DNA from 2 places in the Pandoraea faecigallinarum genome. Region 1 is predicted to be linked to the other one. Evidence: predicted binding sites of a transcription regulator. Region 1 holds the regulator's gene; the other holds the start of a gene.

Evidence for each region. Region 1 encodes FNR, which switches genes on or off when oxygen is low (the NO sensors DNR and NnrR bind a similar motif). Its sites were predicted from a motif close to TTGATNNNNATCAA; they were not measured.
Region 2: yiaY (L-threonine dehydrogenase) is a predicted target of FNR. The motif match lies at 1,870-1,883, and genes of this name have one in related genera.

The regions. Positions count from the first base shown of each region.
Region 1 is NZ_CP011807.3:2,118,611-2,122,871, reverse strand. It holds gene AB870_RS09540 (pseudouridine synthase) at 1-456, opposite strand, end outside; gene scpB (SMC-Scp complex subunit ScpB) at 603-1,946, opposite strand; gene fnr (fumarate/nitrate reduction transcriptional regulator Fnr) at 2,279-3,025, shown strand; gene AB870_RS09525 (YybH family protein) at 3,440-3,874, shown strand; gene AB870_RS09520 (LysR family transcriptional regulator) at 3,930-4,261, opposite strand, start outside.
Region 2 is NZ_CP011807.3:4,704,228-4,708,488, forward strand. It holds gene exaC (acetaldehyde dehydrogenase ExaC) at 316-1,836, shown strand; gene yiaY (L-threonine dehydrogenase) at 2,005-3,153, shown strand; gene AB870_RS20680 (MFS transporter) at 3,279-4,261, opposite strand, start outside.

The DNA of each region.
Region 1 (4,261 bases):
CTGGGTTTTGCCCGCACCGCCCTGGCCGCCTTGTGCTCCCTGGGCGTTCTTTGCACCGCGGTGCGCACGGGCGCCTGGCGCGGCGCCATTGCCATTGGCGTCACCGCCGGCCTGCGTCGCCTGCGAAGCGTCGTCGCGCCTGCCGCCGCGCGGCTTGCGTGCGTTGTTGCGACCACGCCCCTGAGCGGCTGACGGCGCACCGTCGACATTCGGCGAATGCGCTTGCACCGCCTCACCCGATGGCGCGCCTTGCGCAGCTTCCGCAGCGAATTCGCCGTTGTCGTCGCCCTCGCGCTTGGCCTGTTGCGCCGCACGACGGCGGGCAATCAGACTGCGCGGGCCACGGCGCAAACCGCGGCGCGACGCCTTTTCATCGCCGCCCTCGCCCTCCGGCGAACGTGCTTCGGCACCGGCATCGCGCGCGTGCAGGTCCTGGGATTCTTCGTTTTGTTTCAACACAACCTCATTGGAAAACGGGATCGTCGCGGGCAGGCAAAGTCGCTGCCCAGATCCGTGTTCGCACCATGAATGCGCGGCAAATACGTGCCGCGACTTCGTTCTTTCGCTAACGGCCCTGCGAATGCGTGCGGTGCGACCGCGCCTCAGGTACCGGTGACGAGATTCTTGTCGTCCCCGTCGTTCTCGCCGTCGATCGCACCGGACATGGGCTGCCCGGCGGCGGCTTCGTTCGCTGCCGAGTCGACAGCGTGCGGGGAAACCTCCTGCGCCAACGACGCTGCGGAATCTGCCGCATGCGTCGCGTCTTCTTCTATTCCGGCCGCTTGCCCGGCCTCATGTCCGACTTCGTGCCCTACACCCTGCGTATCTTGCGGCGAATCGTCGCCGACAGGAACCTCGGGCGCCGACACTTCGGAAAATTCCTCGTGTTGCAGGCTTTCCGCGTCTTCCAGCGGATGCGCATCGGTGGCTGCCAACGCACGGCCCGGCACGTCACCCCGCATTCCGCTCCGTGCCTCACCCGGCGCTTCGCCGTCAGCCGCGCCGGACACGTCCGGCACGTTGCCGCGCGGCGCATCGTCCTGCTCACTGACGTGTACCGGGACCGCGAGTTCCTCGGCATCCGGCGAATTTTCAGCAGACGTACCGGCATCCACTTCGGCCCTGGCCGCCACTTCCGCAGCCATCTCCGGCCCGGCCGTCACGACATCGACTGCTGGCGCCTCACCTTCGGCCATGACGGCATCGAGCAACGCCTCCTGCGTCAACGCCTCGCCGGCGGACGGTTGCGCACGCTGATCTTCCGGCAATCCTTGCGCAAGCGGCAGGTCGTCGGCCCGCGTCTGCGCGAGCAGCGCGAGGGCTTCGGCGTCGGCAACCGGCACGTCGTCCGACGTGGCCTCCCCGTCTTCACCGTCGGCACGTTCGCCGAATTCGATGTTCTGCTGCGCGAGCAGATCGATCTGCGCCTGAGCAGCCGGATCTTCGAGTGGCGGCAGCGCGTCGAGTGCGCGCAGACCGAGATCGTCCAGGAAGTCCTTGGTCGTGGCATACAAACCCGGCCGGCCGGGCACGTCACGATGACCAATGACCTCGATCCAGCCACGATCTTCGAGCTGCTTGATGATCTGCGTGTTGACCGTCACGCCGCGAATCTCTTCGATATCGCCGCGGGTGACCGGCTGACGATACGCAATGATCGCCAGTGTCTCCATCACGGCGCGCGAGTACTTCGGCGGCTTCTCCGGATTGAGGCGGTCAAGGTATTCACGCATGCGCGGACGGCTCTGGAAACGCCAGCCGGTGGCCAACGCCACCAATTCCACACCTCGGCCATCCCATTGCACGCGGATTTCCTCGAGTAGCGCGCGCACCGTGTCACCAGACACGGCGTCATTGAAAAGCTTGCGCAGATCGCCGACCTTGAGCGGTTCCTGCGCGCAAATCAACGCGGTCTCGAGGACGAGTTTCGCCTCTTGGGTATTCATGTGCGACTAAGCAGACCGGGGGCTTGGCAACCCGGTATCAGGAATAAATGGATGCTTGGAACACGAGAAACGGTCGCAGATGACAACCGCTTCGCATAAGCGCGCGCCCTATTGTGTTCGGTCGTAGTGACGGCGGCGCGACCAGAATGCTCGAACGACCTGCCGGGAAAACGCCCAGGCCGACAGTGCGGCGAGACGGACGTCCGGTATGAGCGCAATTATTACTGAAACACCGACGCCCGTAAAGCATCGTCGAAACCCTGACGTCTCGCCCATCGAAACGACGGGTCGACGCCTCATGGTAAACTCTCGAAATAACTTCAGGGGCCTCCATGACCACAGAGACCGGTCGCATTCCCGGCAACCCCATTCCGGTTGCCCAGCCTCGTTGTTCCACCTGCTCATTGGGGCAGTTCTGCCTGCCCGTCGGCATCCCTGAGCCGGAGCTGGAACGACTGGACGCACTCGTCAGCGAGCGCCGCCGCCTCAAGAAAGGCGAAGTGCTCTATCACGCCAACGACAACCTGAATGCTGTCTACGGCATTCGTTTCGGGTCGCTCAAGAGCTGTGTCACGGCCCCCGACGGCCGCGAGCAGGTCGTCGGCTTCCACCTTCAGGGCGAACTCATCGGTCTGGATGCCGTGGCCGACAACCATCATCCGAGTACCGCCATCGCGCTCGAAGACAGCGAGTTGTGTATCGCACGCTTCAATGAGCTGGAGACGCTGTCGCGTCAGGTACCCTCGCTGCAACGCCAGTTGCACCGCCTGATGAGCCAGGAAATACGTAACGAGCACCAGCAATTGCTCGCGCTCGGCACCATGCGCGCCGAAGAGCGTCTGGCTGTCTTTCTGCTGAATCTGTCCGAACGCCTTGCCGCGCGCGGCTATGCGGCCAACGAGTTCGTGTTGCGCATGAGCCGCGAAGAGATCGGAAGTTTCCTCGGACTCAAGCTGGAAACGGTCAGCCGCCTGTTCTCGCGTTTCGCGCAAAACGGCATGATCGAAATCCGTCAGCGTCACGTCAAGATCGTCGACGGTATCGCCCTGCGCGAACTCGCCGGCGTGCATCACTGCTGATGCCGGTTGCCGGGAGCGCACGAGCGCTCCCGCCGTCACCACCTGGCCTTCCCCACAACTCCCCGCAGGCCTTCCGGCAAGTTCGCCGATCCGGCAGACCCCCGGACGCGCAGCGCCGCTCGCACATTACCCATAAGCTACCGGCCCGCCTCGATCGATGCCTTGCGCCAGATCAAAGGTCGCTCACCGCGTCTGCACACCGCCAGCGAACACCCGCCGCCCCGAATCGCGGCGGCGTCGCGCTGGAATCACGCCGGGACCGCGCCGGAACCACCCTGAAATCGCGCAGAGAACGCCCGCGTTCGACAAGCCCGGGCAAACCCTCCATAATCGGCGCGTTCGCCGCTCGGCAGGGTTCTGGCCGGCATGTCGAACGATGGATCCCAACGATGGACCCCGACGGAGGCCGCCGTTATGCCCGCAGCGATATTTCTCAGCCCGGAAGACGCCGAGCACGCGTTCTACGAAGCGTTGCGTGCCGGTGACACGGATACGTTGATGGATGTCTGGTCGGAAGACGAAGAGGTTGTCTGCATCCATCCTTCAGGCCCCCGGCACGTCGGCCCGGCGGCCGTACGCACCAGTTGGCGGCAGATCCTCGCCAAAGGCGGTGTGCAGGTGACGGTCAGCCACCTACAGGTCGCCCATAACCCGCTTTGCGCCGTTCACAACGTGCTCGAGCAAATTCAGGTCGAAACGCACCCGGACGCGCGTTACGCCTTCGTGCTGGCCACCAACGTCTATCTCAAGGAAGCGGACGGTTGGCGGCTCGTGCTGCATCACGCCAGTCCAGCCATCGGCCACGACGACACAGGCTCCCAATTGCCCCGCGCCCACCGGCTGCATTGACTTCGGCATCTCTCGACATCTATCGGCACCTCTCGGCGTCTCGTTAGGCCCATCGCTATCTGTCCTGCGCCGGGGCCGGCCACAGCGTCTCCCAGTATGGCACCGGACTGAAACGCGCCTGCAGGAACTCAATGAACGCGTGCGTTTTCGGCGGCACGAACACCCGGCTCGGGTACACCGCCCAGATCGCAACCTCCTCGGCGAGCGGGTACGCTTGCAACACGGGCACCAATTCCCCGCGCTGCAAATGCGCCGCAATGTCCCACGTCGATTTGAGCGCGATCCCCAAACCGGCCAGCACGGCGTCGCGCAGGACTTCCCCGTTATCCGACACGAGCCGCCCCGCCACGCGCACACTTAGCGGGCCGCCCGGCGTGACGAACCGCC
Region 2 (4,261 bases), 2.6 Mb from region 1:
TCCCCCGTGCCGGATGATCCGTTGATCTCGTAGTCGTTCCCGAAGCATCTCCCATGCCGGGAGCGTTTGCAATGCGCGATGCCAATCGAAAAACGCAAGGCGATTGGTATCGCCCGCCCCGTGTCACGCCGGCGATACAAACGTGTCATCTCGTGAGACACCGGTGTCACGGTTTCGGCACACGACGCACTGCACAACGCGGCGCAAACACACGCCAATGCAAGCGCCTGCGAGGGTGGCCCACGAATTGCTTTGACGCCAGCAGCGCGCTCGGCAACGGCCGGCCGCCGACACAACGATACCCGGAGACACGACATGCGATACGCCCCACCCGGCACGCCCGGTGCCCTGTTGTCTTTGCAAGACCGTTACGAGAACTTCATCGGCGGCAAGTTCGTCGCGCCGGTCGAAGGGCGCTACTTCGTCAATACCTCCCCGGTCACGGGGGCGGTCATCGGAGAATTCCCGCGATCCAACGGTGCGGACATCGAGTTGGCGCTCGACGCCGCGCACGCCGCCGCAGCCAGGTGGGGACAAACATCCGTGCAGGCGCGCTCGCGCATTCTGTTGCAGATCGCTGATCGTCTCGAATCGCAACTGGAGCGCTTCGCCGTTGCGGAAACGTGGGACAACGGCAAACCCGTGCGCGAGACGCTCGCCGCGGATTTGCCGCTGGCTATCGACCACTTCCGCTACTTCGCCGGTTGCATCCGGGCGCAGGAGGGCACTGCCGCCGAGATCGACGCACATACCGCGGCCTATCATTTCCACGAGCCGTTGGGTGTGGTCGGTCAGATCATCCCGTGGAATTTTCCGTTGCTGATGGCCGCCTGGAAACTCGCACCGGCGCTGGCGGCGGGAAATTGCGTGGTGCTCAAGCCCGCCGAGCAAACCCCGCTGTCGATCACGCTGTTCGCCGAACTGGTCGGCGATCTGCTGCCGCCCGGCGTACTCAACGTCGTGCAGGGGTTCGGCAAGGAGGCAGGCGAGGCGCTCGCGACCAGCAAGCGTATCGCCAAGATCGCGTTCACCGGCTCCACGCCCGTCGGCAACCACATATTGACGCGCGCGGCCGCCAACCTGATTCCAAGTACCGTCGAACTGGGCGGCAAGTCGCCGAACCTCTTCTTCGAGGACATCATGCGCGGTGAGCCGGAGTTCATCGAGAAGGCCGCGGAAGGGCTCGTGCTCGGCTTCCTGAACCAGGGCGAAGTCTGCACCTGTCCCTCGCGCGCGCTCGTTCAGGAATCGATTTACGAGCCGTTCATGGAAGTGGTGATGAAGCGCGTCGAGCGCATCAGACGAGGCGATCCGCTCGACACCGAAACGGCCGTCGGCGCACAGGCTTCGCAGCAGCAGTTCGACAAGATCCTCACGTATCTCGATCTCGCACGCAAGGAAGGCGCGCAAGTGCTGACCGGCGGTGGTATCGAGATGCTGGACGGGCCACTCGCCTCCGGCTTTTACATCCAGCCGACGCTACTCAAGGGTGAGAACCGCATGCGCGTATTCCAGGAGGAAATCTTCGGCCCGGTCGTGGGCGTGACGACATTCAAGGACGAGGCCGAAGCGCTGGCCATCGCCAACGACACCGAGTTCGGTCTGGGCGCGGGTGTCTGGACACGGGACATCAACCGCGCGTATCGGATGGGACGCGCCATTCAGGCGGGACGTGTCTGGACGAACTGCTATCACCTCTATCCGGCACACGCGGCGTTTGGCGGCTACAAGAAGTCCGGCATCGGCCGCGAGACGCACAAGATGATGCTCGACCACTATCAGCAGACGAAGAACTTGCTGGTGAGCTACGACGTCAACCCGCTCGGCTTCTTCTGACATTCCGAGTCCTGCCTCTAAACCTGCGCAACCTTGTAGCAGATCAAAGACGCATCGCACGCCGGGTGCGATGCTGTCTTCAATGCATGCGAACAATGATTCCGGGCACCGCCGGCGCGCCGCAGCGCGCGCGGTGCATCGCTCACAGAACGGATAAGGAGCATGACCATGAGCACGACATTCTTCATTCCCAGCGTCAACATGATGGGCGTGGGCAGCCTTGACGAAGCGATCGCCGCCCTGCGCCAATACCATTTCCGGCGCGCCCTGATCGTGACCGACGCCGGACTCGCAAAGGCCGGTGTCGCCGGAAAAGTCGCCGAGCTGCTCGCGCGGCAGGACATCCAGTCGGTGTTGTTCGACGGCGCGAAACCGAACCCGACGGTCGCCAACGTCGAAGCGGGTCTTGCGATCCTCCGGCAGAATCAGTGCGACTTCGTGATTTCGCTAGGTGGCGGGTCGCCGCACGACTGCGCAAAGGGCATCGCCCTATGTGCGACCAACGGCGGCCACATTTCGGATTACGAGGGCGTCGATCAGTCGAAGAAGCCGCAATTGCCGCTCGTCGCGATCAACACGACAGCGGGCACCGCGAGCGAGATGACGCGCTTTTGCATCATTACGGACGAGAAGCGGCATGTGAAGATGGCCATTGTCGACCGCAACGTCACGCCGTTGCTGTCGGTCAACGATCCCGCGCTGATGGCGGCAATGCCGAAGGGCTTGACCGCGGCGACCGGCATGGACGCGTTGACGCACGCCACCGAAGCCTACGTCTCGACCGCGGCCACGCCGATCACCGACGCGTGCGCGCTCAAGGCCATCACCCTGATCTCCGGGAACCTGCGTCGCGCGGTCTCGCATGGTGACGACATGACGGCGCGCGAGAACATGGCGTACGCGCAATTCCTGGCGGGCATGGCGTTCAACAACGCGTCGCTGGGCTACGTGCACGCAATGGCACATCAGCTCGGCGGGTTCTACGATTTGCCGCACGGCGTGTGCAACGCGGTCCTGCTGCCGCACGTCGAAGAGTTCAACGCGAGTACGAGCGCCGCACGTCTGAAAGACATCGCGCAGGCGATGGGCGAGAAGGTCGAGGGGTTGAGCGACGAGGAAGGCGCAAAGGCCGCGATTGCCGCGATCCGTCGCTTGTCGAAGGACATCGGCATTCCGTCGGGACTGGCCGAGCTGGGGGCCAAAGAAGCCGACGTGCCCACGCTCGCGGCCAACGCCATGCAGGATGCGTGCGGCTTCACGAATCCGCGCCGTGCCGAACAACGGGAAATCGAAGAGATCTTCCGTCGGGCGTTTTGATGGGACGGCGTCTTCTCGTGGCGGGCGACACATTTTTTACATGTCGGCGGGCCGCTTGAACGACGCCGCTCGCCGACACTCGTCGCACATGCGTTCCCGGCAGTGTTAAAGGCGCGCGTGTCGAATCACGCCGTTGCCGTGGCGCCCGACAGCGCCTCCCTGCGGCGCATCCGCCACCAGATCAGCACGGCGACGAGGGCTTCGAGCGCCGCCACGACCCAGAGGCCGCCGTTGAAACTGCCCGTTGCGTCCTTGACGATGCCAAGCAGGTACGGCGAGCCGAACCCTGCCAGATTCGCAACGGAATTGATGAACGCCACCCCCATCGCCGCGGCACCGCCCGCCAGATAAGCGTTGGGCAACTGCCAGAACACGGGAATCGCACCCATCGTGCCCGACACGGCGATCACCAGACACAGGAACGCCGCCACACCGTTGCTGCCGGCGAATACCCCGACACCCGCCAAACCGCACGCCCCGACGAAGACCGGAATGGCGCAATGCATGCGCGCTTCGCGTCGCTTGTCCGCGCTGTATCCGATGGCGATCTGGAAGATTGCGCCGAACACGTACATCACACCCACGAGCAATCCGATGTGCAGCGGATTGCTCGGCCCCAACGCCCGAACGATGGTCGGCGCAAAGAACGAGAGCGTGGCGTTCGCGGCCACGATACCGAAATAGATACCGGTGAGCAGCCAGAGCTTCGGGCTGCGCACCGCCAGCATGAAGCTGTGCTCGCGCTTGCCCGCGTGCTTGCGGTCGACCTCCAGATCGGCTTGCAGCAGACGCTTCTCCTGTTCGGACAACCAACTCGCCTGCTCCGGCTTGTCGACGAGGAACCACACCGCCAGTACACCCGCGAGTACCGTCGGCACGCCTTCGAGCAGGAACAGCCATTGCCATCCCGCCCAGCCGTTCACACCGTGCATGCCATTGAGAATCGCGCCAGCGAGCGGTGCGCCCACGACCGACGACACCGCGGACGCGGAGATGAACCATGCAAACGCCTTCGCGCGCCGATGCGCCGGGAACCAGAACGTCAGGTAAAGCAGCACGCCGGGCTGAAAGCCCGCTTCGAACGCGCCCAGCAGGAAGCGCATCGCAT